DNA from 3 places in the Rhizobium sp. PL01 genome. Region 3 is predicted to be linked to each of the others. Evidence: predicted binding sites of a transcription regulator. Region 3 holds the regulator's gene; each other region holds the start of a gene.
What was found. The regulator LexA, encoded in region 3, represses DNA repair genes until DNA is damaged. The targets are predictions, from matches to a motif close to TGTTCNNNNTGTGTTCNG.

Region 1 (10,554 bases), on a different contig from region 3:
TGGCGAAAGGCGAATCCGGATCCATCGGCTTCTCCTTGCGCGGTGGACGCGCCTCGGACTTGGCTGCCTGCGGCTTTCCGCCGCGGTCGTTGCGATCCGGGCGATCCTGACGTTCGCCCTTCTCATGCCGCTGGCCACCCTGAGGCTTGCCACCATCCCTGCCGCGATTGCGGTCAGGTCTGCCGCCACCACCGGGCTTGCGATTGTCATCGCGACCTTCGCGACGGCCTTCACCCTCACGGCGCGGCTCGCCACCTTCGCGGCGGGCTTCACCCTGCGGTGCACGGTTGTTTGCGCCGCGGCGATCGCCCTGCGGGCGTCCACCCGAGCGCTGATTGTCATTGCGGCTACCCGGGCGCCACAGAAGAACCGGCTTAGCCTCGACCGGCTCAACAAGTTCGCCAACCTGCTCGGCGATCGCGGCCTGCTCAGCACCGTCAGCCTCGGCGGCAACCGGAACAGTCTCAGCAACCGGAACAGTCGCGGCGGCCTGTTCAGGCGCAGGTTCGGAAGCATGAACCTCTTCGCCTGATGCATCCGCGTCATCGTGGTCGGCCGTCTCAGCCGGTGCGTCGGAAACTGCAGCGTCCGTTACCGGTGCGGCAGATCCGGATTGTGAAGCGAGGAATGCCGCAGCATCCTCGACCTTAACAGCATCAGCCCGGTAACCGAGACCCTTGAGGATCTCTTCCATATCATCGGGCGTTGCCCCCAGGATCGAAAGCATGGCTGTCGTCGCGGTAAAGCGGCGACCATCATAGGCACCATCCGGACGCGCCGTCGTGCCCGGCTTCCACTGCAGCAGCGGGCGGATCAGATCAGCCAGGCGCTCGAGGATATCGATGCGGACGGCCCGCTTTCCGAGGAAACGGAAACCGGCCAGCTTGTAGAACGTGCGCTCGAACGTCGGATCGGTGACGACCGAGGTACGGCCAGCGGCCAGAACCGGGATCAGATCGCCGTAGCCCGGCTTGTCGAGACCGTCGTTCTTCAACGCCCAGAGCAGCGTGATCAGCTCCGCGGGAGCCGGCTTCAGCAATGCAGGCATGAAAATGTGGTAGGCGCCAAAACGGATGCCATGACGACGGATGGAAGCGCGTGCCTCCTGATCCAGCGACTTGACGTCATCGGCAACATCGCGGCGGAACATCACGCCAAGGTTTTCGACCAGCTGGAAAGCCAGACCCTTGGCGAGACCTTCGAGGTCTTCGGCGCGCGACAGATCGTCGAGCGGCTTCAATACCGTCGAGATGTGATGATTGACGAAGCGCTCGATGCGGGCGAGCACATGCTCGCGGGCATTGCCCTGCAGCTGCTCGTCGGCCAGCAACAGCACGCGCGGACGCATGATGTGATCGCTGGCTGTCAGCTTGGCCACGGGATCGCCGAGCCAGCGTACGAGACCATCAGACGACAAGGCCAGATCGGCATTGCCCGCCGCATGCAATCGTGCGGCCCGCGCTTCGAACTCGAGAGCCAACGCCTTTTGCGCTGCCCCTTGAGCGGCGCGCGCGTCAAGACTATCTGCCACTGTCGCCAGCGTGAAACGGAACCCGGCCAATTGTCCCACATGATGACCTTCAACGAAGACATCGCCATTTACACTGATTTCAGCTTCCAACATCGCATTCTCTCTCAGGCGCTTCATGAGCACAGATGTCCTGCGATCAACAAAGCGTTTCGTCAACCTTTCATGTAACGCGTCAGACAATCGATCCTCGATTTCCCGCGTCTTTTCTTGCCAGTGTGTCGGATCGGCAAGCCATCCCGGACGGTTGGACACATAGGTCCATGTCCTAATTTGTGCAATTCTCGCGGACAATGTGTCGATTTCACCATCCGTATGGTCCGCCCGGCGGACCTGTTCGGCCATGAAATCTTCATTCACTGTGCCACGCCGAACGAGATCGGCATAGATTGTCGAAATCAGATCGGCATGTTGCGCCGGCGTTATACGCCGGTAGTCGGGAAGCGCACAGGCCTCCCAGAGTTTTTCTACACGCTCCGGTGTCGTTGCGACACTGGTAACCTCCGGATAGCGCGAAAGATAGTCCAAAGCCTGCTGATCGACGGCAGGCAAGGCCCGTGTCAGCCCATGAACCGCCGGTGCGGCGTCCAAACTCTTCTTCAGAGCCTGTATCGACGCATAGTTCAGTGACTTCGATCGCCACTGCAGCACCTTTACCGGATCGAACTGATGTGATTCGATGCGGTGGACCAACTCATTATCGAACGGCTCGACCCGCGAGGTCACACCAAAAGTGCCGTCGCGCAGATGACGTCCGGCACGTCCGGCAATCTGCGCCAGTTCACCCGGGTTGAGATCGCGGAACTGGTAGCCATCATATTTCCGGTCCTGCGCAAAGGCGACGTGATCGACATCGAGATTGAGCCCCATGCCGATCGCATCGGTTGCAACCAGATATTCGACATCGCCGGCCTGATACAGCGCCACCTGCGCATTGCGCGTGCGGGGCGACAGGGCGCCGAGCACGACAGCTGCACCACCGCGTTGACGGCGGATCAGCTCGGCGATCGCATAAACCTCTTCAGCCGAGAACGCGACGATCGCAGTGCGCTGCGGCAGACGGGTAATTTTCTTCGAGCCGGCATAGAGAAGCTGAGACAACCGCGGACGCTCGACAACAGTGATGCCCGGCAGCAAATGTTCGAGGATCGGCCGCATGGTCGATGCGCCGAGAAACAGTGTCTCGACACGGCCGCGCAGATGCATCAGCCGGTCGGTGAAGATATGGCCGCGCTCAAGATCGCCGGCCAGCTGGACTTCATCGATGGCGACGAAGGCAGCCTTGGTCTCGCGCGGCATGGCTTCAACGGTGCAGACCGAGAAACGCGCCATATGCGGAGTGATCTTTTCTTCGCCGGTGATCAGCGCAACATTGTGGGCGCCGACCTTTTCAACGACGCGCGTATAGACCTCGCGCGCCAAAAGGCGCAGCGGCAGCCCGATGACGCCACTCTCGTGCGCAACCATGCGCTCGATCGCGTAATGCGTCTTGCCGGTATTGGTGGGGCCGAGCACCGCGATCACGCCGCGGCCACTCAAGATCATCGGTTGGTCAGGCACTTTATCGATCCAGAACACTTTCAGTCTGCGAAGGCCATTCTCGGCATTTTAAAGCCGTTTCAACCGGCGCAGAACACATGCCCACGCAAAGGCACAAACGCAAGGGGCGCGGGGTCATGAAACGTGCAAATGGGGTATTTGGCCGATATTTCCACCCTCGTTCCCCGTATTCTGGAACAGCGCCGGAACGAATCAACAACGAAATGCAGACTCCGCCAGATTCAGGGTTTGTTCACCGCTAAATGTTGGGTTATTAAGCCGGATTCGCACCAGATGCTGAATCCGTCCTTTCCATGCAAAATGTCTAGAAAAATGAACATTGCAAACGATGCCGCACGCGCGAAGAATCTGAGATTCAGAATCCAAATAGCTGAATTTTCGGGAAAAATTAACCATGCAGTCGTGCGGGGGAAAAACCCCTCAAATATTAGTAATTTTTAAAATAGAACCCAGAACAAAACAAATACGAGATACAATTTGGACGTTTCCGCCGCCTCTCTCACGCAAGATATGGTGGAAAAAGAAGCTTTTATCCGGGAGCACAAATTGTCCTTCGCTGGATTCCGATCAGGCTCAAAATCGAATGTCGACCGCCCGTGCTATCCCCCTTTCGGAGCCCCCCCCCCGGCGACTGAGAGGCGGCGCAAATCCGCCCCTCCAAGCAACATCACGCGCCGTCATTAACAACTCAACCAAAGCAAGAACGAACCGGAGACGAATCGCGGACGCAATCCATTTCCCGGTTTGTTCACCGCGATATATTGTGTAATATCAACTTGTGAACCATATGAAACGGTGGATAACCCGGCTTCAGAACCTCAACGGCACCCGGCGTGTTAACCTTTGCCGCCACGCAGAGCGGCGCCAGCGAAGGCGCCGCCAGCAATAAAACAAATGGCTTGGTCAGACGAAGAATTGGCCACCATTGGCCGAAATCGTCGATCCGGTGATGAAACCCGCATCATCCGAGGCCAGAAAAACAACACAGCGCGCAATTTCCTCGGGCTCGCCGAGGCGGCCGACCGGGATTTGCGGAATGATTCGCTCAGTCAGCACCTTCTCCGGAATGGCCCGCACCATCTCCGTGCCGATGTAGCCAGGGCAAATCGCGTTGACGGTAATGCCCTTGGCGGCACCCTCCTGCGCCAAGGCCTTGGTGAAACCGAGATCACCAGACTTGGCCGCCGAGTAATTGACCTGCCCCATCTGGCCCTTCTGGCCGTTGATCGAGGAAATATTGATCACCCGGCCGAAATTGCGGTCACGCATGCCGGTCCAGATCGGATGGGTCATGTTGAAGAGGCCGGTGAGGTTGGTGTCAATGACCGCCCCCCAACTCTCCGGCGTCATCTTGTGGAACATGGCGTCGCGGGTGATGCCGGCGTTGTTGATCAGCACCTCCACAGGCCCGAGTTCATCCACCACCCGCGCAATACCCTTGGTGCACTCAGAGTAGTCGGATACATCCCATTTGTAGGTCGGGATGCCCGTGACTTCGGTGAAAGCCTGTGCCTTCTCGTCATTGCCGGCATAATTTGCCGCAACTTTGTATCCAGCCGCCTTCAAAGCGATGGATATCGCGGCGCCAATACCGCGTGAACCACCGGTGACCAATGCTACTCTGCTCATCCGACTCACTCCCCTGTTATACGATTCTTGTCTCGATGCCGGCGCCCGCCGGGGGCGCGGAACAGCTCTTCCGGCTCTTGCCGTGAAGTTTGCTCCGACCTCAAAGGCCGGAGCGATCCCTTAGCTCCTGATTGTCACATGCGTTCAACGCACATAGCGACACCCATGCCGCCACCGATGCAAAGCGTTGCCAAACCCTTGGAGACGCCGCGGCGTTTCATCTCGAACAGAAGCGTATTCAGCACGCGGGCACCGGATGCGCCGATCGGATGACCGATGGCAATAGCACCGCCGTTGACGTTGACGATCGAGGTATCCCAGCCGAGGTCCTTGTTGACGGCGCAGGCTTGTGCTGCGAACGCCTCATTGGCCTCGACAAGCTCCAGGTCGGCAACCGACCAGCCGGCCTTTTCCAGGGCCTTGCGCGACGCCGGGATCGGGCCGGTGCCCATGATCTGCGGATCGACGCCGGCCGTTGCCCAGGAAACGATACGGGCCAGCGGCTGGATGCCCCGGCGACCGGCTTCCGCCTCGGTCATCAACAATGTTGCGGCGGCACCGTCATTCAGGCCGGAAGCGTTGGCAGCCGTAACGGTACCTTCCTTGTCGAAGGCCGGGCGTAGCTTCGTCATCGAGTCCAGCGTTGCGCCATGACGGATATATTCGTCCTGATCGACCGTCACATCACCTTTGCGGCCCTTGACGATGAACGGAATGATCTCGTTGGCAAAACGTCCGGCCTTCTGGGCCGCTTCCGCCTTGTTCTGAGAGCCCAGCGCAAACACGTCCTGGTCTTCGCGCGAAAGCTGCCACTTCTTGGCAACGTTTTCGGCCGTCGTCCCCATGTGATAGCCGTAGAAGGCATCGGTCAAACCATCCTTGATCATGGTATCGACCATCTTGAAATCGCCCATCTTGACGCCGCCGCGCAGGTGCGCGCAGTGCGGAGCCATCGACATCGACTCCATGCCGCCGGCGACGATGATCTTTGCATCGCCGGTTGCAATCTGCTGCATGCCGAGCGCAACAGCGCGCAGACCCGAGCCGCAGAGCTGGTTCATGCCCCAGGCGGTCGCCTCCTGCGGAATACCGGCCTTCATGGCAGCCTGGCGAGCCGGGTTCTGGCCTTCGCCGGCCGACAGGACCTGGCCAAGAATCACTTCGTCAACTTCGGCTGCCTCGACACCGGCGCGCTCAAGCACGCCCTTGATGACGGCTGCGCCGAGTTCATGGGCTGGCGTATTGGCGAAGGAACCATTGAAAGACCCGACGGCGGTACGACCGGCGCTGGCGATGACGATGGAGGGAGTGCTCATCAGATGTTTCCTCGTTCTTTTTCTCGCAATTGCTAAAGACTGGCAAAGGTCGCCGCGCAAGTCAAACGCCTTGATGCAGCGGCCGCCGTTTCGCTTGGCAAACGGAGCGCGAGGCAAAATTTCGCACCTGCGTCCACGCAACGCACAAAGAGATTGTCAGAAACCGTTTTTTGCGGGTACTCTGAAAAACACAATAAAGACGGGAGCATGGGAGGAGACCCAGATGGCTAAACACGACGGTCAGATCGTTATCAAAAAATATGCCAACCGGAGGCTCTACAATACCGGAACGAGCACCTATGTGACGCTCGACGATCTCGCAGTGATGGTGAAAAAGGGAGAGGAATTCACCGTTCAGGACGCGAAATCAGGCGACGACATCACCCATTCGGTACTGACGCAGATCATTTTCGAGCAGGAATCCAAGACCGGCAACACACTTTTGCCGATCTCGTTCCTGCGCCAGCTGATCTCGTTTTACGGCGACCAGATGCAGATGGTGGTGCCGAGCTACCTCGAACATTCGATGCAGGCCTTTACCGACCAGCAGGTGCAGATGCGCGAGCAGATCAACAAGGCCTTCGGCGATACGCCGCTCGGCAAGAACCTGTCTGTTCCACTGCAACTGGTGGAAGAGCAGGTCAAGCGCAACACCGACATGTTCCATCAGGCCATGCAGATGTTTTCGCCCTTCATGGCGGCAACGCCCGCTGCCAAGGAACCGCGTAAGGCGGAAGCCAAGGACATTGATGAGCTGAAAGAACAGCTACGCGCCTTGCAGACAAAGCTGGAAAATCTCGGCTGACAAGCCTTACGACGCGCGCAGTCTGGAACGGCGCGCGTCGAAGCTCATCAGAGACCGATGGAAACATCCCGCCCTGCCGTGCGCATTGACACGGAAAAGCCGGCAATGACGTCGATGAAGCTGATCGTCATCAGGATGAAGAAGACGTGGGTCGCGGCATTGGCGACCAGCAGAAATTCCACCAGAAACACGATGAACAGAACCATCGACAACAGATGATCCATCAGCGCCTTGGAGCTGATGCGGGTTGCCTTGAGGATTTCGACGAAGAGCAACACCAGCGCGATGACGATCATCAGATCGCCGACGCTCATCGTCCAGACGGCACCGGACAGCATGGTCATCGAGAAGACCGTGTTTTCAAAAACTGCGACACCACCACTTCCCAGGACGCCCATCATTCCAAGATTGTAGAGAATGAACGGCAGGATCAGCAATGGAATGGCGGCAATCATCAGCAATGGCTCCCAGTTTCTCGCGCCAGCCTCTCCGGCCGGGCGTTGATCGATATGTGCCTCACGACGCAACGAGCGTCAAGAAATGGCCGTGGAGCCAGATAGGGCAAGGATCTGGGAAGACTAGGAAAAACGGCCAATACGATACAGCGCAATTCTCCCGGTATGCAGGCAACAGAAAAAGGGCCGGCGAAAAGCCAGCCCCTTCAATAACAGCCTGACGGCACCGCTGATTAAGCGGAAGCCTTCGGGGTCAGAACCTGACGGCCGCGATACATGCCTGTCTTCAGGTCGATGTGGTGCGGGCGGCGCAGTTCGCCGGAGTTCTTGTCTTCGATGTAGGTCGGTGTCTTCAGCGCATCAGCGGAGCGGCGCATGCCACGCTTGGACGGGCTTGTTTTTCTTTTAGGTACAGCCATTTCATACTCCACTTATCGGGCAAAACTCTGTTTCACAGCCAGTCTGTTGGCCGGGAAAAACAGATGTCAATCTCGGAATTTGCCGGGCTTATACATGCCCCACAGGCATTTGACCAGTCCCTGCAGGCATTTTTTCGTAAGCCCTGGCCGGGAAAAGCATCAGGCCTCGTCTTCCGATACGATCCAGGTTTCCTTCAGCGCCGCCGCCTGCCACTTCTGGAAGGCCGGATGGGTCTTCACCGCATCCATGTATTCGAGCGAGACGGGATTACGCGTGAGGTCGTAGACCTCGAAACGATTGACCACCGGCGCAAACATCGCGTCAGCTGCGGTAAAGCGGCCGAACAGAAATGGACCGCCTGAGCGGGCGACGGCCTCGCGCCAGATCGTCTCGATCCGCTCGACATCCTCCAGGACGCCATCCGGCAAATCGATTGCCTGCTTCTCGCGGCGCATGTTCATCGGACACGCATTGCGCAACGCCCGAAAACCGGAGAGCATCTCCATCGAATAGCTGCGGGCAACAGCACGTTCGGCTGCTTCTTTCGGCCAAAGCCCGGCATCCGGAAAAAGCTCGGCGGCATATTCGATGATCGCCAACGATTCCCAGACACGCAGATCACCATGATGCAGGACGGGGACACGGCCGGTCGGAGAGATTTCCTTGAATTTCGGGTTTCCGGCCGGAAAATCGAACGGAATGAGGACATCGTCGAACGGAATGCCACAGGCTTCCAGCGCGAGCCATGGCCGCAGCGACCAGGACGAATAGTTCTTGTTGCCGACATAGAGCGTGAGCTTGGTCATGGCGCATTCCTTAGTGTCTTATATTGAGATTCGAAGACAACGAGTTCCTCGAAATGGTTCATGTCTTCAAACGAGCAAAAAGCCGGAGGATCGAGATCGACGACAGGCGACCGTTCCTTGAGATAGGCCAGTTGCTCCGCTAGCATCTCCTGCCAACGCGGCAGCGCCGGATCAGCAAGCCAGTCGATAATATACGCGAAAGTGATGTGGAACACGTAATCGTCATGATCCGGATGGCGATAGCCAAAAACCCCCGCAAAGGTGTCACGCCATTCGCGCAAGCACTGCCGGTCATCCACACTATCCCCTTCAAGGGTCAGTCCAAGCGGCGTGACCTCGGTAATGCGTGCACGAAAAGGCGAGAGCGGCGCGAAATTCCTCAGCTTGTCGCGAAAGTGGGCCGTCATAACATCGATTGGCGCATCAAGAGCCATATCGGCTGGCCAGTAAGGCGGCTTGCGGCGATATTCGATGATGCCCTGGAAGATTGTCATGTGCAGACTGGAAGCATGCGTGAAGGCGAACTGATCGGCTTCTGGCATCGCCATCAATCGATGGCGCACGGCAAGGATGGCGGCATGGGAAGATGTCCCGGCACTGACATGGGAAACCACGGTGTTGCCGCGCTCTTGTAGGAAACAGCCATCGGCGGCGTAGCGAGTTCCGAAATGTCGCGGCGAGGCACTGTTGGCGCTCCGGGCAAAGGTGAGAAGAGACGGATCAATCGAGACCATAGGATAATCGAGCCTTTTCGAGGATAGCAACGAGGCCCGGATGCCCGAATTTCACAACGTCAGGATGACACCATCCCAAACCGCGCTCCAATGAAAAGGCTTGATCTCACTCATAAAGACATTTGATATATTCACCGGACCGGCTGGCGCGGCGCTCGATCAGCGAGGCGAGGCTGCGCAGACCACGGCCTGGCTTGCCAGCGTTGCGCTCATATGGATTGGGCAGGGATACAGCAAGAAGTGCTGCCTGGCGCTTGGTGAGCTTTGCAGCCGGAACGCCGAAATGATGTTTTGCCGCCGCTTCAGCACCATAGATGCCAGGCCCCCACTCGGCGACGTTGAGATAGAGCTCCATCATCCTCTGTTTGCTCCAGACAAAATCGGACGCCAGCGCCAAAGGCAGTTCCATGCCCTTGCGAATGAAAGAACGGCCATTCCACAAAAACAGGTTCTTTGCCGTCTGCATCGGGATTGTCGAGGCACCACGGGTGGATTCGCCCTCCAGCGCATCATTGACCACGCCGCGCATCTGTCTCCAATCGACGCCGTCGTGAAGACAGAACTGGCCATCCTCCGACATCATCACTGACTGCACGAGATTGGGCGAAATATCCTCGAACGAGACCCACTGGCGATCATAGCCACGCAGCAGCACGAGATCGCGCAGCATCAGCGTCGAAATCGGATGAATGAAGCTCGGCGCATAGAGGATGATCAGAACATAGGGCAATAGGACAATCGCAACGGCGATCAGCAGAATCTGGCGCCAGCGCCGACGCAGGGCCTGCCCCCATCCCCGCGAACGGCTGGACGGCACGTCTTCTTCCTCCCCCCGAGTTTCCGGTACGATGTCCACGCCTGAAACGCCCGCCTGATGATCCATCCAATTTTCATAGAACAACGGCGGATAAAATTGAACGGTTTTCTCGGTAACGCACAGCAAGCCACGCATGCGGTTACAGATATGGTAAAATCCCGTTGCCAGCGGGCGCGCAGTCATGCCAAACAGCGCCGCATGAGCGAGACATCCTTTGAAATCCGCCTGAAGACCAGCGCCGCAGAGATCGAGACCTGCCTGATCGGCATTCTTCACGAAAAACCACAGGCAGACGAGATCGCCCGGCCCGCACCGCTCGTCGCTGCAATGCGCCATGGATTGCTGAACGGAGGCAAGCGGCTGCGCCCATTCCTGGTAATGGAAAGCACGGCATTTCTTCGTGGCGACCGGCAGGCGGCCCTGCGCATCGGCGCAGCACTCGAATGCGTTCACAGCTATTCGCTTGTCCATGACGACCTGCCCG
Region 2 (10,554 bases), 120 kb from region 3:
GCCAGCGCCTCTCGGAAGCACTGGCCGTCCCCCATATCCATACGCCGCATTCGCTCGGCCTCTGGAAGAAACGCCAGATGGAGACGGACTACCCGGACAAGGCTGCCGAATTCGACAAGGAGTTCAATTTTTCCGAGCGCATCAAACACGAACTGATCATCTACCGTTCCTGCAGCATGGTGATTGCCACGACGCCGATCCAGGTTGAAATGCTCGTCAACGACTACAATCTGCCCCGCGACCGCGTGCACATGATCCCACCCGGCTATGACGATAACCGTTTCTTTCCGGTTTCCAGAGCGACACGCGAAATGGCGCGCCAGCGCTTCGGCTTCGAAGGCAAGGTCGTGATGGCCATGGGCCGTCTTGCCACCAACAAGGGCTATGACCTGCTGATCGACGGCTTTTCCGTGCTGGCCGAACGCGAACCGGAGGCAAGACTGTACCTGGCCGTTGGCGGCGAAAACATGGACCCGCAGGAGGAAGGCATTCTCAATGAGCTGAAACAGCGGGTCGCGTCACTCGGTCTGAACGACAAGGTGGTATTCTCCGGTTTCGTGGCCGACGACGATCTGCCCGATTTCTACCGCGCCGCCGATATTTTCGTGCTGTCGAGCCGCTATGAGCCCTTTGGGATGACGGCGATCGAAGCCATGGCAAGCGGCACGCCGACGGTCATTACCGTTCATGGTGGCCTGTTCCGCGCCGTCAGCTACGGCCGCCACGCGCTGTTTGCGGATCCGTTCGACAAATACGATCTCGGCATCACCATGATGAAGCCGTTGAAGCATGATCGGCTCTATGGCCGCCTGTCGCGCATGGGCGCGCACAAAGCGCGCAGCCTGTTCACCTGGACCGGTATCGCCCAGCAGCTGATCGGCGTGGTCGAGGGGCGGCCGATGCCTCAGGCGATGGATGACAACGAATGGGCAGAACCATGGACGGACGGAGATTGAGGCCCGTCCGGCTGTTCTGCAGCGATATAGACGGAACGCTCGCAGGAAACAGGGATGCGGAGGCGCGGTTTCGCGATGCGTGGCTCGGCCTCCCGTCGCGCAACCGGCCTTTGCTGGTTTTAAACAGCGGGCGGCTTCTCGAAGACCAGAAGACGTTTGTCGCCACCACGGCGCTGCCGAAGCCGGATATCTATATCGGCGGCGTCGGCACGATGCTCTATCACGAGAAGGAGCCGGCGAATGCCGCGCTCTATTCCCGCTCCATCGGTACAGGTTTCAACCGTGAACGGATTGCCGATGCGCTGTCGGGGGTTCCTAATATCACCATCCAGCCTGACATTTATCAGCACGCGCAAAAATCCAGCTGGTATCTGCACGACGCTGATGCGGTAACTCTGGTCAGCATCGAGGAAAGGCTGGCAAGCGCCGGGATTGCCGCCCGTCTGGTTTATTCCAGCAACCGCGATCTCGACATCCTGCCGGATGGCGTCGATAAGGGTGCGGCCCTCTCCTGGTTGTGCCGCCAGTTGGGATTGTCGCATGACGATGTCGTCGTGGCCGGTGATACCAACAATGATCGTAGCATGTTCGAATTGCCGGGCGTGCGCGGCATCATCGTCGGCAACGCGCTGTCCGAATTAAAGGCGATCGCCTCTGCCCACACGAATATTTATGCCGCCCGCGGCCCGATGGCGGATGGCGTGCTGGAAGGCTTGAACCATTGGGGCCTTTTCCAATGATTGAAACAGGCAATCGATGCCCATTTCATTAGCCGGATAATAAAAAAATAGTACCCGGCAATGCAATATCGCCGGGTATGGCTCAAAAACTACTTCAATGGCAGATAAATATCCGTCAAAAGCTCCGTTGGCGCAGCTTCACGCGGGTTGTTAACATACTCTTCGAACATCACGGTATCGCGGACTTCGCGGCCCGATTGAGGCAGCCATGCGCCATAGAGCCATTGATAGGCCTTGTGCATATCGGCATATGGCCCCTTGTGGCGAAGGACCGCATATTCGCCGCCATCGAGGTGTTTTCGCTCCAGGGGAGCTTCCGCGGGCACATTTTCGCCGTCTGTCATGCAGGCGAACGAACGAAGCTTGTCTTCCGGAACCAGATCAGGGTCATCCAGATAGAGACCGATCATCTTCATGCCCGGCCTGTAAAGCTGGCGCGCCTGCAGCGTGCCGCCCAGTGTCTCGAAAGCCCGGCCGATTTCCATATAGGAGCCGGTATGGCTAACCCCAACCAGCGCGCGCGGAGCCATCGTTTTCATCGCTACATCATACATTTCGCCAAATCCTTTGCCGTTTGTCGATTGAAAGACCGTATGGCTCCCCTCTCTCCGGTAACGGGCCGGCGGCATGCCGAACACCGATTTGAAAATCCGGGTGAAGGATTGGAGATTGGGATAGCCGGTCCGTCTTGCGATTTCCGTGACAGAAAGGGAGGTCCGCACCAGATCACCCGCCGCCCGGTGCAGCCTCAGCCGCTTGACGGTCGCCGCCAGCGTCTCGCCGTGCACGGCCCGGTAGACCCGGTGCCAGTGATGCGGCGAAAGGCAGGCAATATCGGAGAGCCGATCAAGATCGAGCTCCTCGTCCAGATGATCGTAAATATAGGCAGAGACGCGCCGCAGACGCTGCTCATATACCGCCCAGATGCTGTCTTCCCTCATGCCGATCCTCATACAAGCCGAACAACCAGACAGAACCACATCCGGATTTGACAAATCCTGCGGAGTTGGCGCGTTCGATATGAGCACGCAAAAAAGCGAGTGGCCAAAGAAAAACCGGGCCTTTCAGCCCGGTTTTCAAACATTAGCAATAAAATGGAAGCCGGATTATCCGGCGAGCGCTGCGCCGACCGCTTCGATCGCTTCCGCGGCTTTTGTACCATCGGGGCCGCCAGCCTGCGCCATGTCAGCACGGCCGCCACCGCCCTTGCCGCCAAGTGCTGCTGAGGCAATGCGAACGAGATCGACAGCGCTGAAGCGCGACGTCAGATCATCGGTCACCGCAACCACGGCGCTCGCCTTGCCATCTTCGGACACGCCGACGAAGGTGACGACGCCGGAGCCGAGGCTCGTCTTGCCGTCATCGGCCAGGCTCTTCAGATCCTTCGGCTCAACGCCGGTGACCACCTTGCCGAGGAATTTCACGCCGCCGATATCCTGAATCTGATCGGCAGAACCACCGGCATCACCACCACCGAGCGCCAGTTTTTTCTTGGCCTCGTTCAGTTCGCGCTCCAGCTTGCGGCGCTCATCCATCAGCGCCTCGACACGGGTCAGAACATCAGCTGGCTGAACCTTCAAGGTCGTTGCCAGCGTCTTGACCCGCTCGTCCTGCTCATTGAGATAGGCAAGCGCCGATACACCGGTCAGGGCTTCGAGGCGGCGAACGCCAGCACCGACAGCGCTTTCGCCGACGATGCGCACGAGGCCGATCTCGCCGGTGGCGCCAACATGGGTGCCGCCGCAGAGTTCGACGGAATAGGGGCGGTTGGCCTTGGAGCCATGGATACCCTGCCCCATCGACACGACGCGGACTTCATCACCGTATTTTTCGCCAAACAGCGCCATCGCACCCTCGGCAATCGCGTCATCGACGCTCATCAGCCGCGTGGTCACAGGGCTGTTCTGCACGATGATCTCATTGGCCATATCCTCGACGATCTTCAACTCTTCCGCCGACATCGGCTTTGGATGCGAGACGTCGAAACGCAGGCGTTCGGGTGCGACTAGCGACCCCTTCTGCGCCACATGGGTGCCGAGCACTTCGCGCAGAGCCTCGTGGAGAAGATGGGTTGCGGAGTGGTTGGCGCGCAGGCGCGAGCGGCGAGCGTGATCGACGTTCAGCGCGGCGGCATCACCCACCTTGAGCGTGCCGTCTTCAACGGTGCAGAAATGCACGAACAGGCCCTCGCCGCGCTTCTGCACGTCGGTCACCGACAGCTTGGCGTGATCGGTCGAGATGACACCGGTATCGCCCATCTGGCCGCCGGATTCGCCGTAGAATGGCGTCTGGTTGAGGACCAGCTGCACCGTGTCGCCCTTCGAGGCCGTTTCGATTGCCTTGCCATCACGCACGATCGCCTGAACGACACCCTCGGCCGTCTCGGTGTCGTAGCCAAGGAATTCGGTCGCGCCGAGCTTTTCCTTCAACTCGTACCAGATCGTTTCGGTTGCCTTGTCGCCGGAACCGGACCACGAGGCGCGGGCTTCCGCCTTCTGGCGTTGCATGGCAGCCGTGAAAGCGTCCGTATCGACGCCGATGCCACGGGCGCGCAAGGCGTCCTGCGTCAGATCGAGCGGAAAACCAAACGTATCGTAGAGCTTGAAGGCGGTGTCGCCGTTCAACTGATCGCCCTCGACGAGATCCGTCGTTGCGTCAGACAGCAATCCAAGACCGCGTTCCAGCGTCTTGCGGAAGCGGGTTTCTTCCAGCTTCAGCGTTTCCGAAATCAACGATTCCGCCCGGACGAGTTCGGGATAGGCGCGGCCCATCTGGCCGATGAGTGCTGGCAAAAGCCTCCACATCAACGGGTCTCGGGCACCAAGCAACTGGGCATGACGCATGGCGCGGCGCATGATGCGGCGCAGCACGTAGCCACGGCCTTCGTTCGAAGGTAGAACGCCATCAGCGATCAGGAAGGCGGACGCACGCAGATGGTCGGCGATGACGCGGTGGCTGGCACGGCGGTCGCCTTCAGCCTTGACGCCGGTCGCCTCTTCCGAGGCAGCGATCAGGGCACGGAACAGGTCGATGTCGTAATTATCATGCTTGCCCTGCAGCAACGCTGCAACGCGTTCGAGGCCCATGCCGGTATCGATCGACGGACGCGGCAGGTTGACCCGCTCTTCCTTCGTCACCTGCTCATACTGCATGAAGACGAGGTTCCAGATCTCGATGAAGCGGTCGCCATCCTCATCCTTCGAGCCGGGAGGGCCACCCCAGATATGATCGCCGTGATCGTAGAAGATTTCCGAGCACGGACCGCACGGGCCGGTATCGCCCATCGCCCAGAAATTATCGCTGGTCGGGATGCGGATGATCCGGTCGTCGCTGAGGCCGGCGATCTTCTTCCAGAGGTCAAAAGCCTCGTCGTCGGTGTGATAAACGGTCACCAGCAACCGCTTGGCATCAATGCCAAAATCCTTGGTGATCAGGTTCCAGGCAAGCTCGATCGCCTGCGCCTTGAAATAGTCGCCGAAGGAGAAATTGCCGAGCATCTCGAAGAAGGTATGATGGCGCGCGGTGTAACCGACATTGTCGAGGTCGTTGTGCTTGCCGCCGGCGCGCACGCATTTCTGCGCGCTCACAGCTGTCGAATAAGGGCGCTGCTCAAGACCGGTAAAGACGTTTTTGAATTGCACCATGCCGGCATTGGTGAACATCAGCGTCGGATCGTTGCGCGGAACCAGCGGGCTCGACGACACGACTTCATGGCCGTTCTTCTTGAAGTAGTCGAGGAACGTCGACCGGATTTCATTCACGCCGCTCATATTGCGCCCTTACCTCTTGCATCGGACCGTCCGCAGCCTGCTTGGCTGAACCGCGAACCGGAAAACTTTTGAAAATCAGGGATCACCGGACATCCGCCGATCCTCTCCCGCCCCACTGGAACACAGGCTTTTATCGTCCGGGCCAATCCCTGTCCAGACGGCAAAAGAAAACCGGCCGCTCCCTGAAGGAGCGGCCGGCTAACATGAGGTCGAAAATCAGGTGATCTTATGCCAGAGCGGCGTCGTCATCCTCGTCTCCAGCCTCCGGACCGCCGTTCTCAAGGAACTTTTCGGCAATCAGGCCGGCATTCTGGCGCAGCAACAGTTCGATTTCCTTGGCCGTATCGGGATTGTCGCGCAGAAACATCTTGGCATTCTCGCGGCCCTGACCGAGGCGCTGGCTGTTATAGGAGAACCATGCACCGGATTTCTCGACGATACCGGCCTTGACGCCGAGATCGACAAGCTCGCCGGTCTTGGAGACGCCTTCACCATACATGATGTCGAATTCGACCTGCTTGAAGGGAGGCGCCATCTTGTTCTTGACGACCTTGACCCGGGTCTGGTTGCCGACCACCTCTTCACGATCCTTGACAGCGCCGATACGGCGAATGTCCAGACGAACCGAGGCATAGAATTTCAGGGCGTTACCGCCCGTCGTGGTTTCCGGCGAGCCGAACATGACACCGATCTTCATGCGAATCTGGTTGATGAAGATGACCATGCAGTTCGACTTGGAAATCGAGGCCGTCAGTTTGCGCAGCGCCTGGCTCATCAAGCGCGCCTGAAGACCCGGCAGGCTGTCGCCCATTTCACCCTCAATTTCAGCACGCGGCACCAATGCTGCGACCGAATCGATGACGAGAACGTCGATCGCACCGGAGCGCACCAGCGTATCGGTAATTTCCAGCGCCTGTTCGCCGGTATCCGGCTGCGAGATCAAGAGGTTTTCGAGATCGACGCCGAGTTTGCGGGCATAGACCGGATCCAGCGCGTGTTCCGCATCGACGAAGGCGCAGATTCCGCCCTTCTTCTGGGCTTCTGCAATGGTCTGCAGCGCCAGCGTCGTCTTGCCCGAGCTTTCCGGTCCATAGATTTCGATGACACGCCCCTTGGGCAATCCACCGATACCGAGCGCGATATCCAGGCTCAGCGACCCAGTCGAAACGGTTTCAATTTCGACAATGCTGTCTTTTCCACCGAGCTTCATGATCGATCCCTTGCCGAACGAACGTTCGATCTGGGAGAGTGCCGCTTCAAGTGCCTTGCTTTTATCCACCGATTTGTCCTCTACAAGCCGCAAAGAGTTTTGTGCCATGTGATCCACCTTTAGGTTATGGAAGCTGTCGAGGCAATGAAGCTGCCGATGAAAGCTATGTACACTTTTTGTTCTCTTTCTGCAAGAGCCATCTATGGACTTGAATTGGCAACATAAATCGATGCGTGTTCTTTTCTTGTTCCATGAATTTCAGATTGGGTAGAAATGATTGAAACAAAAAGCGTATCAGCATCACAGCATAGCGAATCGCCAGGGATCGGCACACAGGAAAACGCATGACAGGCAGACAGATTTCCATCTTTGGCGGTGCGCATATCGACCGCCGGGCCCGAATCTTCGGCACCACCGTGCCGGGATCGAGCAATCCGGGCAGTTGGTTCGAAGAGGCCGGCGGCGGCGGTTTCAACGCGGCTCGCAATCTGGCGCGGCTCGGACTTGACGTTCGCATGATCAGCCCGCGCGGCGGCGATGCTGCCGGTGAAACGGTCGCTCAAGCCGCAAGTGAAGCCGGTGTTATCGATTGCCCCTTCATCTTCCTCGACCGCAAGACGCCAAGCTACACCGCCATTCTGGAAAACGACGGCAACCTGGTGATTGCGCTTGCCGACATGGAGCTTTACCGGCTGTTTTCCCCAAGGCGATTGCAGCAAAGGGCCATGCGGGAGATCGTCTCGTCCAGTGACCTGATCGTCATCGATGCGAACCTGCCTGAGGAGACGCTGGCCGGTCTGATTATCCGTGCGAACGCCGAATCAAAACCGATCGCCGCTATCGCCATTTCACCAGCAAAAGTCGCGCGTCTGGTAAAATGCCTGTCCGGGCTCGATTTCCTTTTCATGAACGAGGCGGAAGCGCGTGCGCTGACGGGCTGCGACAGCGCCGAGGCTGCGGAATGGCCTGTTCTGCTGCAGGCGGCCGGCCTTTCCGGTGGCGTCATTACGCGTGGCGGCAAGTCGGCGATTGCATTTCAGGACGGGCGAACGGTCATGGTGGCACCGCCGCAACTCGACGCGCTCTCCGACGTCACCGGCGCTGGCGATTCGCTTGCAGCCGGGTTTCTGTCGGCATTTGTGGAGGGTGAACCGATTGATGTATGTCTGCGCTCCGGCGTTGCCGCTGCCGGCATCACCGTACGTTCGCCGCTAGCCGTATCGGAAAAAATGTCGCGGGCGATGCTGGATGAAGCAATTCGACTTGTGCCGCCAGCCGAAATCCTGTCATGAACGCGCCTTAAAACGCCAAAAAGGATCCGCCATGACCAAGCCCTTCTCCCCCCTTCTGCCGATGGCATATTCCAGTGAAGTCGCGGCCGCCAAGGCCCGCGGCGCCGCAATCGTTGCCCTGGAATCAACGATCATCACCCATGGCATGCCCTTCCCCGGCAATCTCAACATGGCCCGCAGCGTCGAGGCGATCATCCGCGAGGAAGGCGCCGTACCGGCAACCATCGCCGTCATAGACGGTGTCTTGCATATCGGTCTGGAAGACGCACAGCTGGAGGCGCTGGCGCAGACGGAAGGTGCGATGAAACTGTCGCGTGCCGATCTCGCCTTTGCGATCGCCGAACGCCGCACCGGTGCCACGACAGTCGCTGCGACCATGATTGCCGCAGCCCGCGCCGGTATTCGCGTGTTTGCCACCGGCGGTATCGGCGGCGTGCATCGCAAGGCCGAAGAGAGCTTTGACATCTCCGCCGATCTCGACGAACTGGCACGCACCGGCGTCATCGTCGTGAGCGCCGGCGCAAAAGCTATTCTCGACATTCCCAAAACCCTGGAAGTTCTGGAAACGCGCGGCGTTCCGGTCGTCACCTATGACAGCGAAATCTTCCCGGCATTCTGGTCGCGCGATAGCGGCCTGAAGAGCCCGTTGATGCTCAACAGCCCGGCAGCCATTGCCAATTTCCAGAAGATGCGCGACCTGCTCGGCGTCGATGGCGGCATGCTGATCGCCAACCCGGTGCCGGAGGCCAGCGAAATCCCGCGCGACGAGATGGAAATCTATATCACCCGGGCGCTGGACAATGCCGAGCGCGACGAGATTTCGGGCAAGAAAGTCACGCCTTATCTGCTCGACAGCATTTTCGGCCTGACCGACGGCCGCAGCCTTGAGACCAATATCGCACTGGTCGAGAACAATGCCCGGCTCGCTGCCGAGATTGCCGTCGCCCTGCTCTGAATCAAGCAACCATTGGAAAAATCGGGGGCTGGCTGCCAGCCCCCGGAATGTCAGGCCTGCCGCGAACCCCGCGCAAGCCCATGTTCGATCAGCCGGTCGATGATGTCGGCATAGGCAATTCCGCTTACGGCCAAGGCCTTGGCATACATGCTGATATCGGTGAAACCGGGGATCGTGTTGACCTCGTTGACGACGGCGCTCATGTCGGGCCGCACGAAAAAGTCGATGCGGGCCATGCCGTCGCATCCGAGCGCCTTGAAAGCACCTTGCGCCATTGATCTCAGCTCTTGCGCAATGTCATCCGGCAATTGAGCCGGAATGCTGAGAATGGCGCCATCCGGGTCGGTATATTTGGCATCATAGCTGTAAAAGACGTGACCGCCGGCGGGCATGATTTCTCCCGGAACAGAGACGATGATCGTGCCGTCCGCCTGTTCAAGAATGCTGAACTCGATCTCCCGTCCCTGAATGAACTCCTCGACGAGGATTTTCTGATCGTGGCGGAAGCTCTCCACGAGCGCCGCTTGAAACTCGTCCGCCGTTCGGGCCTTGCTGACCCCAACCGACGAGCCCTGCCGGGCGGGCTTGACGAAAACCGTCGATCCCAACGCCGCAACGACTTCATCGAAAGACGGGGCATCGCCCTGATAGAAGGTCAGAGACCGTGCCACCGGCAATCCGGCTTCGTTCAGAAGGCGTTTTGCCACATCCTTGTCGATCGCCGTGGCCGACCCCAGAATTCCACATCCGGCAAACGGCACCATCGCAACCTCGGCAAGCCCCTGCACCGAGCCATCTTCGCCATGCGGCCCATGCAGAACCGGAAACACGACATCGACCGGCGGCAGCTCGCGGATATCTCCATCTTCCGGAATGATGAAAAGACGGCCCCGGCCGCCGGGCAGAAGGCAGACTTGTATATTCACGGCAGATAGCGAGTCGGGCAAGGCTTTATCGACGAGGTGATGGAGAAGCCATTTTCCCTGCCGGTCGATTAAAATGGGCACGACATCGTATTTTTCAGCATCGAGCGCCTTGAACACATTGCGCGCCGACAGAACGGACACATCGTGTTCGGCAGAACGGCCACCGAAGAGAACTGCAACTCTTAGCTTAGAATTCATTCGAGCGCTCACAAACCGAGGGATAGAGCGCTGCGCTTTGGCTGAAGGCGGTAAACCCTTTCAGATTGTAGCGCAGCGCATGACACCCTCAGTTGCAATCGCGAAACAGGCCTTTTTACGACGGCCAGCATTCGCCCGAAAATATCGCTGCAAGCGGTTAACCCCGCAGCTCTGCGCCGGTTAATGGCCACATTCAGAACCCGTGAGAATGGCGGATTCGCCTTCCTGGCGACGACCCAATCAGCTGTCGAGCATTTCCCGCACGGCAACAGCCAGTTGCTTCAGCGAGAACGGCTTCGGCAGGAAGCCGAATTTGGCGTCGGCCGGTAGGTTTCTGGCAAAGGCATCCTCGGCATAGCCGGAGACGAAGATGAATTTCAGGTCCGGATAGCTCTTGCGAATTTCCTTGAGCAGGGTCGGGCCATCCATTTCCGGCATGACGACGTCGGACACAACGATATCGACGGCGCCGTTCAGCTCTTCCATGACTTCAAGCGCTTCGACGCC
Region 3 (10,554 bases):
GATATATTGCACCCGAACCTGCGCACTACCCTTGCGCTTCATGTCGAGAAAGTCGGCCGTCTTGGACGAGACGTCGATGATCCGCCCATATTCATAAGGACCACGATCATTGACCCGGACAACGACGGACGTACCGTTTTCCAGGTTGGTGACACGGGCATAGCTCGGCAAAGGGAATGTCGGGTGGGCGGCCGACAGGTGATATTTATCGTAGACTTCGCCATTCGCCGTCAGCCGGCCATGAAACGCGGAGCCGTACCAGGACGACATGCCGGTCTTGTTGTAGCCAAAATCCTCTTTCGGCTGATACCATCTGCCTTTGACCTGATAAGCCTTGCCGACCTGATAGCGGCCGCCGCCCTTGGGAACGGCTTTACCTTCATCCACAACGCGCGGGCTCGCCTTCACGCCATAGATCGATTCGGCAAAATATTCCTTGCTGCGCGGCTTGTCCTTCTTGATGCTTCCTGTCGATCCGCACGCGGTCAGCCCGACGCAAAGCATCGGAACGGCGGCAACGCGCAATCCCTTGAAGAAAAAAGCCGCAGTCAGATTGGAAGTCATGTGCCCCACATCGCCATTCGTAAAAGCCGTACGCAGTACTCTCCCGCGTTTGCCTCCGCGAAAGTACCGGCGTTACGAAACGTAACAGTCGATTAATCATGACAACAACGTGGCGAAAATGCGAACGGTTAACCGTGCCGGAATGAAACAATTGGGATTATGGTTTACGAATAGTTAACGCCGCGCCGCGCGGATATGAGCCGAGAGGATCGAAAAGCACCTGAAAATGCATGTAATGAAGGCGCGAAAGTGGACGAATACGTGCTCCTAGCAGACATATTCAATGCTGTCGCAGCGAATACCGACGATGGTGCCATCGATGTCGGAAATAAATGTGGAAGATACTGTGAACCAGGCGGTAATGCAGGCGCCGGTCTGCCGATCTGCAAGAGACCGCCAGCCGCCACGATAACCATGTTCTACGTGTGAACATCCGGCGCCTCAAGGAAGGCGTAGGCCCGTTATACAATCATCAAACCACGCAGGATGAAAAAAGCACTCAAGCGCGGTGGAGGGCATTTGTGTCTACGATGGATTGGGGCGGAAAATGGCGGAAGAGGTGGGATTCGAACCCACGGTACGGTCTCCCGCACGCCGGTTTTCAAGACCGGTTCCTTAAACCACTCGGACACTCTTCCTGATGACGGGCATTATGATGATACCGTTTTGACCGGGCGGTGGTTTTCCCGTGCAAACATTTGGACATCAGCCTGTCACGGCTCGCTTTATAGCTTGCCGATTGCGAACGTCAACCGGTTCTGCAGTATGCCGCCATCGCCTGCGATGCGTGCCCGGCTGGCTGAACCTTGGATGCTGCCGGTAGCGCAACGGGGAAAGGTCTTGAACACAGTAGTGTGTATTGCTGCTCTCGCCATTGTTCATCGCAATTTGCGGAGACGGCGACGCTCATAAAAATCCAGATTCGGGCCGCCGTAGATACGCTCGTCGCTACTACGCGGCACCCTGGTCGCGTCGCTTCTACTTGGCAGTGGCTTGTGACCGCGTCCCCCTCGTCCATCCCGATGGTCATAGGCAGAGCAGACCAGATCATAATTGCTGCGTGTGAGGCGAATGGATGATGGCCTGTCACCGTTCGGCTTAATCACCGCGAGAATGTTTCATCGCTTGCCGAAATATGATATCTTGCACTCCTACGCATTGAGTACGCATCCAGCAGTGGAACGCCCGTGGCCAGCGTGTTGCAGCGTCGGTTCACCCGTTAAAATCAAGTGCTGCAAAGCGCGGTGAAGGAGAATGCAATGCATTATAGCGTGCAGTTTTTCACCTGGACCCCGAAGCAGGGCGTTCACCAGGTCGGATCGACGATCGAAATCGATGCGGTCAACCCCAAGCTCGCGGCCGTGTCGCTGCTGGGGCTAAGATTGGACGAGACCGGTGCAGCCAAGAAACTCGCAGTGCGCGTCTGGACAACACCGGATGACAGCAAGGCTGATTGCGCCTGCTTCTATTATCATTGAGCAATCCCCCTGCTTCGCGATGCACCGACGGGGATTATGCAACGCTATCGTTTGTCAACGACGGCATGGTCTCTAGCTGTCCAGGCAAGATGGGAAGACGGAAACCTATCGATCCGATCTCTCTGAAAACTCTTCACAAGAGTGAAAACCCGCTGAGCGCGACCTATCGGCAAGGCCATCGACGCCTGCGCTTCTTCCCTGTCAATTTTCTATGTGTGGGAAAGTTTGGAGGCCTCGCCCGGAATTGAACCGGGGTGCAAGGATTTGCAGTCCTCTGCGTCACCACTCCGCCACGAGGCCTCACGAGTTCAAATAATCGAACTGTGGCGGCGGTTTAGAATGATCCTAGACAAATCGCAAGAGGATATTTCTGAAAATATCCTCGGTCGTTTGTGAAATGAAGTTTCCGAGCCGCTCTCCCACAGGCTTAAGGGGATGAGATCGCTACGGCCCGCACCTTTGAGATGATGAGGCTCGCGTTCCGATCGCGAACCTCATTTGTGATTTCACGCACCCAACTGGTCATCGTAGACAAAGACACATTTCAGGGCAGGATCCGTTTTTGACACCGGCATTCGAATTGAGAGGCGGTTTGCTTTGGATATATGAAGCGGCATGGCAACGACCGAGCTGAACGGCAACAGGACCGGCTTCATCCAGCAAAGTCCATAACCAAAAACTCATCTCCAAGCCGCAGGCAGGTCGAAGATAAAATTCGGCAAGATCAATGATAACGGCGGATCAGCCCGACGAGTTTGCCCTGTATCTTGACCCGGTCCGGCCCAAAGATCCGCGTCTCGTAGGCGGGGTTGGCGGCTTCCAGCGCAATCGAGGCGCCTTTCCGGCGGAACCGCTTCAGCGTCGCTTCCTCGTCATCAACCAGGGCGACGACGATTTCGCCGGGGCTGGCGCTGTTCGTATTGCGGATGATGACCGTGTCGCCATCCAGAATTCCTGCCTCGATCATCGAATCACCACGCACTTCCAGTGCGTAGTGCTCGCCGTTACCGACCATCTCGAGGGGGACGGAAATATCATGCGTGTTGTTCTGGATCGCCGAGATCGGCACGCCGGCGGCGATCCTGCCCATAACCGGTATCGAGACGGTGTCGCTGTGTGAGGCAGTCTTGACAGGTGCTGGGGGCACTGGTTGTACGCCGAGGCTGCCCTGAATGACGCTGGGTGAAAAGCCACGCTTGGGCTGGAGGCTCATTGAATAGGCCTCCGGCAACTTGATCACTTCCAGCGCCCTCGCCCGGTTGGGAAGGCGCCGGATGAAACCCCGCTCCTCAAGCGCGGTAATCAGCCGGTGAATGCCGGATTTCGACGCAAGATCCAGCGCATCTTTCATTTCATCGAATGATGGCGGCACACCCGATTCTTTCATTCTTTCGTGAATGAACAGAAGCAGTTCCTGTTGCTTGCGGGTCAGCATGAACGATCACTCCAGAATCGAGAAACAAATCAAGAACGAACACTATCTGTTCCATATGTGTTCCGCAAGTCCCTAAAATTCATCGAATGTTTTCAGAGATAAGTGTCGTTTCTGACGATCGGGTTGAGGTCTTGCATGTTGTTGTCTCCAGAGACTCGCATTCACTCGCTCATGGCCTTCCCCTTTTGAAGAGCCCTTGGGTGATTCCGAACGTGAGAGGATATGATGATCGGCATTGTTCTAGTTGGATGCCGGCCATTTTCGAGCCCACCAGACCGAAAATTTGCGCCGCTTACGCCGAATGAAGGCGAGATCATGCGACAGGACGAGTAGGCCCAGCGGCACCATCCAGAAGCCGAGGACAGGCAGGAAACCGAGAATGCCACCAAAAATCAAAACGCCGCCGATGGCGATACGCAGCGGACGTGATTGCGGCAGCCGCATCCGCCATGAGCCGATAACCAGCTCCTGTGTTCGGGCGTCGATGCCGAATTTTTTCGTTTTCTGCGGTTCTGCCATAAATCTCACCTATCAAACATAAAGCCTGCCCCGATACCGCTGCAATGCCGCGATGCCAAGGGTTTGGCTTGCGTGACATCGAGAATGCACCACTCCCCACAGATGGGAAGTTCTCCACAGTCTGACAAGATTGTGCATTTTTTTTGAAAAACCGCTTGGCAAATCGGAAAAGCATTTGTATTAGCAGCCTCACTTCTGCAGCACACACCGCGCAGACGTTCCCTGGTAGCTCAGCGGTAGAGCATTCGACTGTTAATCGACAGGTCGCCGGTTCGAATCCGGCCCGGGGAGCCAGTTTTCAAAGGCCTTGCTGAAAAGCAAGGCCTTTTTGGTTTCTGGTGACACCGCACCGCCTCTCGTCTGATTTCGCTGTTCTACCGATAGCCACTGGCATCCGCTATTTTCCCCGCCTCCTGCACCTCTGTCATGTCGCGCCAGCAGTCCGTCCGCGACCCGCCGAGATCGGCGAACTCTCAGATCTTTGCGAGATCCCGCTTGACGTGGATTGTACGGTAAAGCGGTTCCGCTCCGAGTCCGTTGCCTGGGCCGCAGCAATTTCAGGCCCTTTTCGAGCGAGTGTTCCCAGACCGGCTTGTCCCACTCGGTCATATGCTCGCCGCCCGAGATATCGTTGATGAGAATATCGAGTCGTGATTCTTCGCGGCGGATACGGTCAACCAAGAGACGCGACTTCCGCGTGAACAAGATGATCCACCGGCACTGCAATGCCTTTGCCGCCAGCCTCCGCGACCAGTTCGGCCGTCTCTTCGATGATGGGGATTCGAGGCGGATGGTCCGGTGGTGCCGTATGTGGAGGCGCAGATTCAGGACTTTCTCGCCGAATTTTACGGGTAATCGTATCCCTCACCGGCTTTCCTCCGTAAACGCGCCCGGTGTAAAAACCTGGAGATTTTCTGTTCCGGGCTAATGAAATCACGTTCGGCAATATCCATGTCGTGCTGGGGCGCGACATCGCCTTCGCCAGACAAGACGAGGGGAATGAAACCTGACTGATTATCAATACGGATCAACCCGGTTGACGGGCTTTTCTCTTGGAAGCCAATGGATTGCCTACCTTCATGGCGAATCGGGTGATGCGCTGTTTCGGCGCGCCGATGGCAGCGCTTACGCCAAAGTGGCTACCGGCAGCGGTGTGGCGCTGTTGGATGACGAGCGTCGGCGGACGGCATGGCTGTCTGCGTTTGAGCTCGGATCCCCTTCGGTGCTCGATTGGCAAGTGTCTGACGACGTTGCATGCCTTGTGACGAGTGCCGTGCCGGGCGTGCCGGCGGATCAGCTGGAAGTGTCCGCACTTATAAAGGCATGGCCGTCCATCGTCGCGCAGGTGCGCGATCTCCATGCCATTCCGGCCCGAGACTGCCCGTTTGATCGCGGCCTTCAAACAATGTTCGATCGGGCAGCCGATGTGGTTGCGCGCAAGAGTGTCAATCCCGACTTTCTCGATCCGGACGATCAGGACACGCCGCCCGAAACCCTGCTCGATCGATTAAAGAGCGAACTGCCCGCGCGGCTCACGCAGGAAAACACGGATCGTGTTGTTTGCCACGGCGATGCGTGCCTGCCCAATTTCATGGTCGATCCGGAAACGCTTTGCTGCACGGGAATGATCGATCTCGGGCGGCTGGGGATGGCGGACCGCTATGTCGACTTTGCGCTGCTTGTCGGCAATACCCGCGAAACATGGCGCACCACTGCGGAAGCGCGGGCTGCGCACAATCGTTTGTTCGACCTACACGCAATCGCTAATGCTGACCGGGCACGGCTCGATTTCTATCTGCGCCTCGATCCACTGACCTGGGCCTAGGCTGCGCAGAGCAGGGATGCACGACTATCTCAAAATCCTGTTGTATAGATCGGGTTTGCAACCGGAATCAGGGACAGGAATAGACAATGCCGTCGATCGAGTTGCTTATCGCCTTCATCGCTACCACGGCGGTCTTCGCCTATATTCCCGGTCCGGCAATGCTCTATGCGGCAGCCCAGACCATCGCACGCGGCCGCTGGTCGGGGCTGATGGCGGCGCTCGGCATTCATCTTGGCGGTTATGCCCATGTCATTGCCGCAGCTGCAGGACTGTCTATTCTGTTTCATGCGGTGCCGACCCTCTACCTGATCGTGAAATTTGCCGGTGCCGCCTATCTGGTCTGGCTGGGCATTTCGCTGTTTCGTGCCAAGGTCGAGGGCGATGCCGCCCAAGCAAGCATCGAGCCGAAATCCGGCCGGCGTGCCTTCTTCCAAAGCGTCACCGTCGAGGTTCTCAATCCCAAGACAGCGATTTTCTTCGTGGCTTTCCTGCCGCAATTCGTCGATGCATCCGCCGCCTTTCCGGTCTGGCTGCAGCTGGCTATTCTCGGAACCATCGTCAACCTGATGTTTTCATCCGCGGATATCGTCTGCGTGTTTCTGGCCGGTGCGGTGATGACCAAGCTGCGCCGCTCAAGCTCTGCGCAACGGCTGATGCAGCGCGCCGGTGGCACCATGCTGGTTGGTCTCGGGGCTCATCTGGCCTTTCAGAAGAGTTGAATCCCTCTGGCCTGCGCGTTCACTTCTGGCTTCAGCCGTCGCGTCCTACGGTGAAGCGGCGGTTGAAAATTTGTCGATCGTCTTGCCCCGCAAAACGATGAAATAAAAAGCTTTCTCCGCGAAACCTTTGATCCGCCATCCCCGTATCTGCGTACACGACGACGTTGGATATGCTGCGCGGATGAAAATGAAAAACGACGACCCTTCTCACGAAAAACCCATCATCGTCTGGTTTCGCAAGGACCTGCGGCTGGACGACAATCATGCGCTTCATGCTGCGGCTCAAACCGGCCGTGATGTCATTCCGGTCTATATCCGCGAACCTTCCCGGCACGGCACCGGGCCACTCGGCGCGGCGCAGGCCTGGTGGCTGCATCATTCGCTCACACGTCTGGAAATGGCACTCGGCAAGCTCGGAAGCCGGCTTATCCTGCGCAGCGGTGAGCCGGGCAGTGTTCTGGCCGGACTGATCGCTGAAACCGGTGCATCAACCGTCCATTGGAATCGCCGCTACGACCCGAACGGCATCGCCGTCGATGGGCCGCTGAAGGACAAGCTTACTTCCACTGGAGTAACCGTCAAAAGTTTTGCCGGACAGCTTCTCCACGAACCCACGCGGCTGAAGACCGGCTCAGGCACGCCCTACCGCGTCTACACGCCGTTCTGGCGCGCGCTGGAGGCATCCGGTGAGCCGGATCAACCGCTTGACCGGCCGGATGCGCTGGTGTCTCCAGCCACATGGCCTGGCAGTGAAGATCTGGCCTCCTGGGCGCTTTTGCCGGCAGCGCCGGACTGGGCGCAGACATTTTCCGAAATCTGGACCCCAGGCGAAGCTGCAGCGCTCGAAAGGCTGGAAGCATTCATCGAGGACGATCTGTCCGGCTACAAGGCCAGACGCGATCTGCCGGCAACCGACGGCACGTCGAGGCTCTCACCGCATCTGGCCATGGGGGAAATCTCCCCTGCCCGCATCTGGCACGCCACCCGCAATCTGCGGGACGTTCCGGGCGATGACCTGATCACCTTTCGCAAGGAACTGGTCTGGCGCGATTTCTCCTACCACCTGCTCTTTCACAATCCGGATTTGCCGCGGGAAAATCTCAACCGGAAATATGACGCTTTCGCCTGGAGCGGAACGGACGACGCTTTCAGGTCTTGGACGAAAGGGCAAACCGGTTATCCGATCGTCGATGCCGGCATGCGGCAATTGTGGCGGCACGGCACGATGCACAACCGTGTCCGGATGATTGCAGCATCTTTCCTGATCAAGGACCTTCTGATCGACTGGCGACGGGGCGAGGCCTGGTTTCGCGACACGCTGGTGGATGCCGACCCTGCCTCCAACGCCGCAAGCTGGCAATGGGTGGCTGGCAGCGGTGCCGATGCCTCGCCATTCTTCCGGATCTTCAATCCTATTCTGCAGGGTGAAAAATTCGATCCCGACGGCATCTACGTCAAGACCTTCGTGCCGGAACTGGAAGGCTTACCCGCAAAATTCGTTCACCGGCCGTTCCAGGCGCCTGAAAGCGTTCTTGATGCCGCCGGTCTGACGCTGGGGGATGCGTACCCGAAACCGCTCGTGGACCATGCAAAGGCGCGCGACCGCGCTCTTGCTGCCTATAACAAGATCAAGGACGCAGCATGAACGCCCCCTTCTCCCACGGCCCCCATCATCTTCCCGGCCGGCGCCTGTCGATTGCGGTTATCGGCTCCGGTGTTTCCGGCAGTTCGGCGGCATGGGCGCTTGATGCCGTCCACGATGTCACACTCTACGAGAAGGACCAGCGTCCAGGCGGCCACACGGCGACGGTTGATATTGATTATGATGGGACGCCGATTTCAGTCGATACTGGTTTCATTGTCTATAACGAAGCCAATTATCCGAACCTCACAGCGCTGTTTGCCGAGCTGGACGTGACAACACATAAGAGCGATATGAGTTTCTCGGTGTCGCTCGATCAGGGGCGGCTGGAATGGAGCGGCGACAATCTGGCCACCGTCTTTGCCCAGAAGCGCAATCTCGTCCGGCCTTCGTTCCTGATGATGCTGCGCGAAATTCTCCGCTTCAACCGCATCTGCCTGGAAGATCGCAGCGCCGGTCTGCTCAAGGCCATGTCGATCGGCGATTATCTCAACTGGCGCGGTTTTTCGCCGGGCTTCACCAACAATTACCTGGCACCGATGGCCGCGGCGATCTGGTCGTCGCCAACAGCGAAGATGCTGGAATTTCCGGCCGAGAATTTCATCCAGTTCTTCGACAATCACCGGCTGATCTATTCAAAACCGCATCCTTGGCGCACAGTGACAGGTGGAAGCCGAAACTATCTGCGCAAGCTTCTGCGGCCGCTTGGCGATCGCGTTCGTCTCGGCTGCGGGGTAACATCGATCCGCCGTGAAGACGGCAGGGTCACCATCATTGACGAGCATGGTACGACGAAAATCTTCGACAAGGTGATCATCGCCGCGCACAGCAACCAGGCGCTGGCTATGCTTTCCGACCCTACCGCCACGGAAAGCGCTTTGCTGTCGGCTGTCCCCTACCATCCCAACCGGGTGATCCTGCACCGCGACGCGGCGTTGATGCCGAAGCGCCCAAAAGTCTGGGCGTCATGGAATTACCTGCGCTCGACCAAACCTTGTGGATCGCAGGGTGTCGCCGTCAGCTACTGGATGAACCGCCTTCAGGGCATCGCGCCACAGCATCCATTGTTTGTGACGTTGAACCCCGAACGTGAGCCGGCACCGGGGACCGTTTTTGCCGAATTCTCCTATGACCATCCGCAGTTCGACGCAGGCTCCATGGCTGCTCAGCGCGCTCTGCAGGCGATCCAGGGCGACAACGACACATTCTTTGCCGGGGCCTGGACCGGATACGGATTTCACGAAGACGGCCTGGCATCAGGGCTTGCGGCTGCAGAGGTACTCGGCGGTATCATCCCCTGGCGCCAGCAAATCTCGTCTGTGTTCAAGGAGGCGGCAGAATAGATGCGTGCGTCATCCGGATCGGTCATGACGAAGAACGGCGCGCCTCCGGAGGCAGCGGCCGCGCTTTATGCCGGCCAAATCATGCACCAGCGAATGAAACCGGTCGGCCATCGTTTCAGCTATGACGTCTTTTCGCTGATGATCGATCTCGACCGGTTGGACGAGGCGGATGGAATGAGCAAGGTTTTCTCGGTCAATCGCCGCAATCTTCTGTCGTTCCACGAGAAGGACCATTCAGGCGATCGCGCGGTGCCGCTGCGCGCCTATATCGATGCGTTGCTGGCGAAGAACGGCTTAACCATGCGCCCGGCCCGCGTGCTTCTCGTCTGCTACCCGCGCATCCTCGGCCTCGTCTTCAACCCGTTGGCCGTCTACTACGCTTATGGTGACAACGGCGCGCTGAGCGCCATGATCTACGAGGTTCGCAATACCTTCGGCGAACGCCACACCTATGTCTGCCCGATTGGCCCGGACGATGTGTCCGACGCCGGTGTTCGCCAGCAATGCGACAAGCAGTTTCACGTCTCGCCGTTTATCCCCATGGCCATGCACTACCAGTTCCGCATGCTGCCACCCGGAGAGGAAATACGCTGGCGCATCTTGGAGACCGATAAGGACGGCCCGCTGCTGGCTGCAACCTTCTCCGGCGTTCGGGTTTCTTTGAAAACAGGCAAGATTTTGCGTCTTGTTGCGCGCATTCCGCATCTTACACTCAAGATCGTTGCAGGGATTCACTGGGAGGCGTTGAAGCTCTGGATCAAAGGCGTCCGCTATATCCCGCGGCCGCAAGCGCCCGAACCGACGAGTGCCTGGAGTGAGGGCCGCAAAGTGAACCACGGTTACCCACATGAATCTCAGGTTGGCGGTGCGGCGGAATGAGGTTATTTTGTGTCACGAGCAATGATTGCTGAGGATCTGTCGAATGAGCACAGCAGGCACCGGTTATTGTGATCCGAAAGACGGAGAGCGTCTTTCCACCGAAAATTTGTCGCGCATCGTCAAAGGTTTACCAGCAAAGGCGCAGATGGT

Region 1: a site for LexA is predicted at 3,272-3,289, ahead of R6X40_RS15855 (helicase-related protein). Genes of this name have one in related genera too.
Region 2: a site for LexA is predicted at 6,911-6,928, ahead of recA (recombinase RecA). Genes of this name have one in related genera too.

What each region holds. Positions count from the first base shown of each region.
Region 1 is NZ_JAWQUM010000006.1:99,529-110,082, forward strand. Features, by position in the region: gene R6X40_RS15855 (helicase-related protein) at 1-3,073, opposite strand, end outside; gene phbB (acetoacetyl-CoA reductase) at 3,992-4,717, opposite strand; gene R6X40_RS15865 (acetyl-CoA C-acetyltransferase) at 4,852-6,033, opposite strand; gene phaR (polyhydroxyalkanoate synthesis repressor PhaR) at 6,257-6,838, shown strand; gene R6X40_RS15875 (hypothetical protein) at 6,886-7,293, opposite strand; gene rpmF (50S ribosomal protein L32) at 7,527-7,712, opposite strand; gene R6X40_RS15885 (glutathione S-transferase family protein) at 7,872-8,519, opposite strand; gene R6X40_RS15890 (DUF1868 domain-containing protein) at 8,516-9,253, opposite strand; gene mtgA (monofunctional biosynthetic peptidoglycan transglycosylase) at 9,360-10,136, opposite strand; gene R6X40_RS15900 (farnesyl diphosphate synthase) at 10,269-10,554, shown strand, end outside.
Region 2 is NZ_JAWQUM010000002.1:162,965-173,518, reverse strand. Features, by position in the region: gene R6X40_RS05175 (glycosyltransferase family 1 protein) at 1-956, shown strand, start outside; gene R6X40_RS05170 (HAD-IIB family hydrolase) at 926-1,696, shown strand; gene R6X40_RS05165 (AraC family transcriptional regulator) at 1,786-2,637, opposite strand; gene alaS (alanine--tRNA ligase) at 2,803-5,466, opposite strand; gene recA (recombinase RecA) at 5,693-6,784, opposite strand; gene R6X40_RS05150 (carbohydrate kinase family protein) at 7,021-7,968, shown strand; gene R6X40_RS05145 (pseudouridine-5'-phosphate glycosidase) at 8,000-8,923, shown strand; gene R6X40_RS05140 (D-alanine--D-alanine ligase family protein) at 8,974-10,047, opposite strand; gene cckA (cell cycle histidine kinase CckA) at 10,288-10,554, opposite strand, start outside.
Region 3 is NZ_JAWQUM010000002.1:284,562-295,115, reverse strand. Features, by position in the region: gene R6X40_RS05830 (septal ring lytic transglycosylase RlpA family protein) at 1-564, opposite strand, end outside; tRNA gene R6X40_RS05825 (tRNA-Ser) at 1,113-1,202, opposite strand; gene R6X40_RS05820 (hypothetical protein) at 1,824-2,042, shown strand; tRNA gene R6X40_RS05815 (tRNA-Cys) at 2,269-2,342, opposite strand; gene lexA (transcriptional repressor LexA) at 2,767-3,477, opposite strand; gene R6X40_RS05805 (hypothetical protein) at 3,718-3,996, opposite strand; tRNA gene R6X40_RS05800 (tRNA-Asn) at 4,216-4,290, shown strand; partial or broken gene R6X40_RS05795 (hypothetical protein) at 4,543-4,864, opposite strand; gene R6X40_RS05790 (APH(3'') family aminoglycoside O-phosphotransferase) at 5,033-5,821, shown strand; gene R6X40_RS05785 (LysE family translocator) at 5,908-6,540, shown strand; gene R6X40_RS05780 (deoxyribodipyrimidine photo-lyase) at 6,722-8,185, shown strand; gene R6X40_RS05775 (NAD(P)/FAD-dependent oxidoreductase) at 8,182-9,525, shown strand; gene R6X40_RS05770 (DUF1365 domain-containing protein) at 9,526-10,404, shown strand; gene R6X40_RS05765 (cyclopropane-fatty-acyl-phospholipid synthase family protein) at 10,448-10,554, shown strand, end outside.